Regions from separate parts of the Shewanella aegiceratis genome, predicted to be linked through region 1. Evidence: predicted binding sites of a transcription regulator. Region 1 holds the regulator's gene; the other holds the start of a gene.
The links. The regulator LexA, encoded in region 1, represses DNA repair genes until DNA is damaged. The targets are predictions, from matches to a motif close to TACTGTATNNNNATACAGTA.

Region 1 (4,369 bases):
GGAGCTTGCTGCCGCACTCGATTCGGCTGCCGGGGTAGGCACAGATTGAACCGCTTCGGCAGCTGTATCTGCTCCTGTATTAGCCCCGTTCGATGCGCCTGAGTTTGCCTGGTTGACATCGGCTGCCTGAACCGTATCGCCGGTGTCGTTACCCCAGGCGTTTCGCTCGAAGGTAACCACTGCGGCTATTTCTGTAGCGGTGAGCTGCTGGGCGAAGGCCTGCATCGCTGTGCCGGAGCGGCCATGTAGCACCACATCTAGGTGATCGGCGACAGGGCCCTTGATGATTGGGCTGCCTATGAGTGATGGGAAGACGCCAGGTAAACCGGCACCATTTGGCTGGTGGCAGGCGGCGCAGCGGGCCATATAGACCTGTTCGCCCTGGGTCATCAGCTCTTCTTTCGACAGGGTCTTCGACAGTGCAGCCTGCGCCTCGGCGGCGGCCGCGCTGGCCTGTGCTTCCTGCTCGACAATCCAGTTGTCGAAATCGGCCTCGGAAAGTACTTGCACCACTATCGGCATGAAGCCGTGATCCTTGCCGCAAAGCTCGGCGCACTGGCCGCGGTAGATGCCTGGCTTGTCGATGCGGGTCCAGGCCTCGTTGATAAAGCCTGGGTTAGCATCTTTCTTTACCGCGAAGGCCGGTACCCACCAGGAGTGGATCACATCCTCCGAGGTCATCAGGAAGCGGATTTTACGATTAACCGGCAATACCAGTGGCTTGTCGACCTCCAGCAGATAGTGTTCGCCTTTGGTCTCCTTACCTTCTATCTGTTCTCTGGGGGTCGCCAGCAGGCTGTAGTAGCTGATGTCTTGATCGAAGTAGCTGTAGTGCCATTTCCATTGGGAGCCAGTGATCTTGATGGTGAGATCGGCATTGCTGGGATCTTCCATGGCGATGAGGGTCTTGGTGGCCGGGATGGCCATGAGGATCAAGATGACAAAGGGAACGAGCGTCCAGGCGATCTCTACCTTAGTGCTCTCATGAAAGTTTGCCGCGACGGCACCCTTAGAGCGCCTATGGTTGATGATGGCGTAGATCATCACCCCAAAGACGACTAGGCCTATGGCACAACAGATATAGAGAATCGTCATATGAAGGCTAAACACCTTATTGCTGATCTCTGTGACCCCTGATGTCATGTTCAGGGGCATATCTGCTGCGAGTATGGTGGGCGTAAATAGCAACGCCAGCAAACAACACAACACTTGCTTCACTAGACTTCTCCTCTGTCAATTGCGAAGGCAACTACAAAGAAGAGCCACACAGTATGTCTCGGCTCTATGCAAACTCTTCAGTTCCCAAAAAAGCAACGATGACTTCAAAGTGCGTCGGTGGTGAATCTCTTGTTCTGCTGGTGGTGACCACGCTTGCACTTACGGCTGAATATATCAGACCAATTTCAGCTTCCGTGGGCGAGGTAATACAGGTTCATTTTCGCCGCTCAAGCCGACAACCAAATTGTGCGATATAACAAATAATCGTTGATATCTCTTACTAACTTAATGGCTGTTTAAATATTGATCAAGATCACTTTTATTTTATTTTGCTAGACAAAACAGACACAAAAACGCCCCTTGCGGGGCGTCTGTATGGAAAGGTAGAGCGCGGAATATCAGTGCAGCGAACTGAACAGACTCAAGGTCTGGCCGCCGAGATCCTCTTGGGGAAAAGGGTTGGCAGGTAAGTGACCGTTCGCATCTTCGATCACCACCCCCAGGGCGCGAGTATTCTTGGCAACTATCTGTAGGCGACGACTGTCACGGGCATCCAGGGTTTGCGCCCAGCAGATCACCGCACTGGATGTACCACTTGTAAGGGCTTTTTCCATCGCCCACAGGGTTTCGACCTCATCCTTGGTGTGTACCAAGAGGATGCGATCCATACGCACACCGCCGTCGGCCAGCATCTGTTTGTAGCCTATGTTAGGTGGGCTGATCAACACCACCCATTGCCCCTGCTGACTGAGTCTGGCTAGCTCTGGAGTGAGAGCCTGCAGCTCTTGCTTGCCCTGGGTCGAACTTGCCGTAGTCGAGATAGTGTTGCCATCGCCGCGCTTCAGTGAGCTGTCGAGATCGACCCACAGCCCTGGATGGCGTGGCGCCATGCCCATTAGGTTGTTCATTGCCAGTCTCCATTTCGAATAACGCCGACGGCCAGGCCTTCGATGCTCAGGCTCTGGGTGGTGAGGTCCACCACGATAGGGGAATACTCTTCATTTTCGGCATGCAGATAGACGGTGCTGCCACGCTTCTCGAAGCGTTTAACCGTTACATCATCTTCCACGCGCGCCACGACTATCTGGCCGTTTCTTGCCTGTTCGACCTTATGTACCGCCAGCAGATCGCCCTCGAGAATACCTATATCTTTCATACTGTCACCCCTGACGCGCAGCAGGAAGTCGGCGCTGGGGCGGAACATGCTAGGGTCAACCTGATAGTGTTGTTCCACATGCTCCTGGGCCAGGATGGGCTCACCGGCGGCCACCTGACCTATGAGGGGCAGGCCGAGATCTTCAGGCTCTTCCTCCTGGGTCAGCTTGATGCCACGTGATGTGCCGGGCATGATTTCTATGCAGCCTTTCTTTGCCAGGGCCTTGAGGTGTTCTTCGGCGGCGTTGGCGCTCTTAAAGCCTAATCGACGCGCAATCTCGGCACGGGTAGGCGGCATGCCCGTGTCGGCAATATTGCGTTTTATCAGATCTAAAATCTCGGCTTGTCTCGGGGTTAAGGGTCTCATGATTAATCCTGTCTTTCCATACAGTACCTGTCAGTATATACAGTATTTTATACAGTGCAAGTATTAACCAGATTTTCTCCCAATCCCATCAAGCGATTAGCGCCTACAGCGTGATTGATTAGCCGAGTTACGTCTGTTCAAGGGAGAGCAGCAGATGATGGTAATCGTCGATGGCCGGGAAGTCGGCAAACTGCTTGTGAGGCTTCTGGCTATCGGGATTCTTGATCCCCAGCTGGTAGCCGACGCCAGCCTGCTTGGCTGCCTGTAGTATGGGCTCGCTGTCGTCGATAAACAGGCAACGGCTGGGATCCAGGGAAAACTCATTAAACAGGTGACGCCAAAATTGTGGGTGTTCCTTGGGATAGCCGGTGGCGTGACTCGAGAGCATCTCGTCGAGCCCGTTAGCTAGATCTGTGTGCTCGAGTTTCAGCGCCAGGCTGTGGGGATGGGCGTTGGTGACCAAGATGCGCCGCTTGCTGTGTCTGGCCAGAGCGGTGAGAAAGGGCATGCTGTCCTGACGCAGCTGGATCCTGTCCACCAGAGTGTGGTGCAAAGCCAGGATGTCTAAACCCAGCTCCTGTTGCCAATATTCCAGGCAATACCACTCCAGGGTGCCGAACACCTTGGCGTAGGCATCCTCCACCAGTTGTTGGGCGTCGGCCTTTGAGATCTGCCTTTGTTCACACAAGGCCTGAGGCACCAGGCTAAGCCAGAAATGGTTGTCGAAATGCAGATCCAACAGGGTGCCGTCCATATCCAGCAGCACGGTATCTATCTTATTCCAGGGAAACATAAAGCGAGTAAAAAAATTCCTTGGTTTGAGTTGTGGATTAGGCCCATCATAGTAAGATTGAGTGGTTAAGCAAACGCCATTTTTATCAGGAAGTTTCATGCCGGACAAAAAGCCGCAGATCCTACATGCTGAAGTTGTTGCCCAGAGCCGTCTGTTTCAGATAGAGCAGGTGCATTTAAAATTTTCGAACCAGGTCGAGCGCCAGTATGAGCGCATGAAGGGCAATGCCCGTGGCGCCGTGATGGTGGTGCCTGTGCATGGTGAGGAGCTATTGCTGGGACGCGAATATGCGGCGGGTACCCACAGCTATGAGCTGGGTTTCCCCAAGGGCCTGGTGGATCCCGGGGAGACCCATGCGGAGGCGGCCAACCGAGAGCTGCAGGAAGAGATAGGTTTTGGTGCGCGTAAGCTGACCCATCTGATGGAGTTGAGCCTGGCGCCCGGCTACTTTGCCAGCAAGATGCAGATCTTCGTCGCCGAAGATCTGTATGAGAGTCGATTGCAGGGTGATGAGCCCGAACCCATAGAGGTGGTGCGCTGGCCATTGAGCCAGTGGTCTGAGCTGTTATTAGAAGATGATTTTTCCGAATCTCGAAGCGTTAGCGCCTTGTTTTTGGCACAGAAACATCTAAAACTAAAGTAGTTAATCCGAATTATCATATTAGGCATTGCCAGATGTAGGCTGTTGGAGTTGTGATGAAGCCAGAAGAGTATGTTGAGCAGGCGATTTCGATTGCCATCGAGGCGGGTGAGGCCATCAAAGGTATCTACCTCGAGGGCAGTTTTGACAAAGAGGTGAAATCCGACAATACCCCGGTGACCTCTGCCGATATCGC
Region 2 (4,369 bases), 1.2 Mb from region 1:
GCCGTGATACGTTCTATGTCGCCCAGGGCTTTTAGCTGCTCATGCAGGTTCTCGTGATAGCCGTTGTCCAGCAGCTCGTCTATGGCATCATGACGGGCGCGAATGATGTTGTGGTTGCGCAGCGGCTCATGGATCCAGCGCTGCAGCATGCGGCTGCCCATGGGGGTCGCGGTATTATCCAGTACCGAGGCCAGGGTGTTATCGCTGCCGCCTTGCAGGTTGCGGGTTAGCTCCAGATTCTTACGGGTGGCCGCGTCCAGCACTATGCTGTCGCACTGATTGAAGCGGGTGATGGCGTTGATATGGGGCAGGGCGGTACGCTGGGTATCTTTCACATACTGGATAAGACAGCCGGCCGCCTGTAGCGATAGCCTGACTTCCCCCAGGCCAAAGCCGTAGAGATCTTTGGTGCCGAACTGTTCCAGTAGTAGCTTGTAGCTGGTGTCGTAGTCGAACTCCCATTCGGGACGGCGACGCTTACCCGACAGTGAGGCGATCAAAGCCGGATCGCTGAAATCTTCGCTGTAGAGCAGCTCCGCTGGATTGGTGCGTTGCAGCTCGGCTTCCAGCGCCTCTTTACTGGCAAGTTCGGTGACCACGAAGCGTCCGGATGAGACATCCAGGGTCGCGTAACCAAAACCCACCTTGCCGTGATAGACGGCGGCTAACAGGTTGTCCTGCCGCTCCTGCAGAAGGGCCTCATCTGTAAGAGTTCCTGGGGTGACGATGCGAACAATCTTACGTTCTACCGGCCCCTTAGTGGTGGCGGGATCGCCTATCTGCTCGCAGATCGCCACAGATACCCTGAGCTGCACCAGCTTAGCAAGATAGCCTTCTACCGCATGGTAGGGGATGCCTGCCATGGGGATAGGATCGCCGCCACTCTTGCCGCGAGCGGTCAGGGAGATCCCCAGGAGCTCAGAGGCCCGTTTAGCATCGTCGTAGAAGAGCTCGTAAAAATCTCCCATACGATAAAAAAGCAACATATCAGGTGTTTCGGCTTTCAGCGTCAGATATTGACGCATCATGGGGGTGTGCTTTTCAAGATGTTGAGTATCGACGGCGTTCATGAATTAACCAAGGTATCCTGCTACAAAAATGTCTGTCATAGCCCTGTGGCCAGCACAGAATGAATGGCCACAATACTAACAATAAATTGATGACGGTTGCGCATTTATCCTGTCTGTTTGGATAAATTTAGTGCTAATGCGCCTGGGGGCGGTAAGCCGGCTTTGGTTACGGCCGGATAAAAATAATCGCATACAGTACTTGATACTGTATGATTGTACAGTATACTAGGATGCATATTGAGACAGCCTAAAGCGATGCGGAAACGGTCTGCGGGCTTTAACTTAACGGATACCCCACAGCGCAGCGTCTGTGATTGAGAGGAATGCAGAATGAAGATTGATGCGAATAAAGAGAAAGCCCTGAGCGCGGTCCTTGGCCAGATTGAGAAGCAGTTTGGTAAAGGCTCTATCATGAAGCTAGGTGAAAACCGCTCTATGGATGTTGAGACTATCTCAACGGGTTCTCTGTCGCTTGACGTTGCATTGGGTGCTGGCGGCCTGCCACTGGGTCGTATCGTTGAGATCTATGGTCCTGAGTCTTCGGGTAAGACCACCCTGACACTGGAAGTGATCGCCGCTGCCCAGCGTGAAGGTAAGGTTTGTGCCTTCATCGATGCCGAGCACGCACTGGATCCTATCTATGCACAAAAACTCGGTGTGGATATTGATAACCTACTGTGTTCTCAACCAGATACCGGTGAGCAGGCGCTTGAGATCTGTGACGCTCTGACTCGCTCTGGTGCCGTCGACGTGATCATCGTCGACTCGGTTGCAGCCCTGACGCCTAAGGCGGAAATTGAGGGTGAGATCGGTGATTCTCATATGGGTCTTGCGGCGCGTATGATGAGTCAGGCGATGCGTAAGCTAGCGGGTAACCTCAAGCAATCTAACACCTTGCTGATCTTCATCAACCAGATCCGTATGAAGATAGGCGTGATGTTCGGTAACCCTGAGACCACTACCGGTGGTAACGCGCTTAAATTCTACGCCTCTGTTCGTCTGGATATTCGCCGCACCGGCGCCATCAAGGATCGTGAAGAGGTCATTGGTAACGAGACGCGCGTTAAGGTGGTGAAGAACAAGATTGCCGCGCCATTCAAACAGGCAGAGTTCCAGATCCTTTATGGTGAAGGTATTAACCGTACCGGTGAGTTGGTAGACCTTGGCGTGATGCATAAGCTGATTGAAAAGTCAGGCGCTTGGTACAGCTACAAGGGTGACAAGATTGGCCAAGGCCGTGCCAATGCCGGTAAATACCTGATAGAGAACCCAGAGATTGGCGCCGAAATCGACCAGGCGTTACGCGCCATGTTGCTGGGCGGTGGTCAAGCGGTGGCTCAGTCGGCCACAGGCGATGAGAACGTCGACCTGGAAACCGGTGAAGTATTTTAAGCTCGCCGAGTCAACTAAGCCTTGCCTTAAGACTCTGGCTTTGTAATGACAATGTCAGCGATGCAAGTAGCGGTGGGCCTCCTGGCCCGCCGCGATTATTCCCGCTATCAGATAAAGAGTAAGCTGGCTCAGAAAGGCTTTCTAGATAGTGAGATAGAGGCTGTTCTTAGTCAATGTGAAAGCCAGGGATATCTGGATGATGCCAGGTTTGCCGGGCTCTTGCTGCGCTCGCATATAGCTAAAGGCCATGGTCAGAACAAGATACGCCAATCTATGTCCCAGAAGGGACTGACTAAACAGATTATCGAGTCTAGCCTCAATCAGAGCGACTGCGACTGGTTCGAGCTAGCGAGACAGAAGGCTGCTAAGAAATATGCCACTAGCGGCCCCATCCAAGATCAGAAAGAGCGCGCCAAACGAGTGCGTTATCTTCTCTCCCAAGGTTTTGGCTTCGATCAGGTTGCCTATGCCTTAGAGGTCGACCCAGACTTCGACTAATACCGCGTCCATATTCGGGCTTATGCTGGGCTCTAGTCCACTATCCTGATTTCGTTTTATCTCCATTAGTACTCAGCCTCTATAAGACCCAATGGAAACTTAGACTTTTTAGGCTTTCTTTGGGGATCCTCGGCTAAACCTCTGGTTGTTCATCTATAGACTGCTTATAATGCTGGGCTAACTGAGCATCGTCGGTGAGCCTTTTGCTTTCATCGCTAAAATAATCAAATTCAGGATGATTTCATGTATCAAACCACTGCAGCGCTGAGAAGTGCTTTCTTGGAGTTTTTCCGCAGAAACGGTCACCAGGTTGTGGACAGCAGTTCACTGGTACCTGGCAATGATCCCACCTTGCTATTTACCAACGCAGGGATGAACCAATTTAAAGATGTTTTCCTTGGGGAAGACAAGCGCGACTACAGCCGCGCCACCACGGCACAGCGCTGCGTGCGCGCCGGTGGTAAGCACAATGACCTGGATAATGTCGGTTACACCGCCCGTCATCACACCTTCTTCGAAATGCTGGGTAACTTCAGCTTCGGTGATTATTTCAAGCAAGATGCGATTCGCTTCGCCTGGACCTTCCTGACCGAAGAACTCAAGCTGCCAAAAGAGCGCCTGTGTGTCACCGTCTATGAGACAGACGATGAAGCCTTCGAGATCTGGAACAAAGAGATTGGCGTCGCGGCCGAGAACATCATCCGCATCGGCGATAACAAGGGTGCGGCATACGCCTCAGATAACTTCTGGCAGATGGGCGATACAGGTCCTTGCGGTCCTTGTACCGAGATCTTCTACGATCACGGCGAGCACATCTGGGGCGGCCGTCCCGGCACGCCGGAAGAAGATGGTGACCGCTTCATCGAGATCTGGAACATAGTATTCATGCAGTACAACCGTCAAGCCGACGGCACCATGGATCCGCTGCCTAAGCCTTCTGTCGATACCGGCATGGGTATCGAGCGTATCGCCGCTATCATGCAGGGCGTGCACTCAAACTACGAGATCGATATCTTCCAGTCACTGATCAAGAAGACCGCCGAGATCCTCGGCGTGACCGATCTGGAGAACAAGTCGCTGCGTGTTGTCGCCGACCATATCCGCTCTTGTGCCTTCTTAGTGGCCGATGGCGTGATGCCATCAAACGAGGGCCGCGGTTACGTATTGCGCCGTATAATCCGCCGCGCCGTGCGTCATGGTAACAAGCTAGGTGCTACCGAAGCTTTCTTCTACAAGCTGGTGCCTACACTGATCGAAGTGATGGGCGATGCGGCTAAAGAGCTGGTGGCGACCCAGGCGATCGTCGAAAAGGCGCTGAAGGCGGAGGAGGAGCAGTTTGCCCGTACTCTGGAGCGTGGTCTTGGTATTCTCGACAATGCCCTGAGCCAGCTCGAGGGTAAGGAGCTTGA

Region 2: recA (recombinase RecA) is a predicted target of LexA. The motif match lies at 1,274-1,293, and genes of this name have one in related genera.

What each region holds. Positions count from the first base shown of each region.
Region 1 covers NZ_CP080416.1:134,590-138,958, forward strand. Annotated here, with positions in the region: gene coxB (cytochrome c oxidase subunit II) at 1-1,218, opposite strand, end outside; gene K0H80_RS00625 (cell division inhibitor SulA) at 1,617-2,126, opposite strand; gene lexA (transcriptional repressor LexA) at 2,123-2,740, opposite strand; gene yrfG (GMP/IMP nucleotidase) at 2,868-3,533, opposite strand; gene nudE (ADP compounds hydrolase NudE) at 3,631-4,176, shown strand; gene cysQ (3'(2'),5'-bisphosphate nucleotidase CysQ) at 4,230-4,369, shown strand, end outside.
Region 2 covers NZ_CP080416.1:1,376,078-1,380,446, forward strand. Annotated here, with positions in the region: gene mutS (DNA mismatch repair protein MutS) at 1-1,070, opposite strand, end outside; gene recA (recombinase RecA) at 1,401-2,462, shown strand; gene recX (recombination regulator RecX) at 2,508-2,960, shown strand; gene alaS (alanine--tRNA ligase) at 3,204-4,369, shown strand, end outside.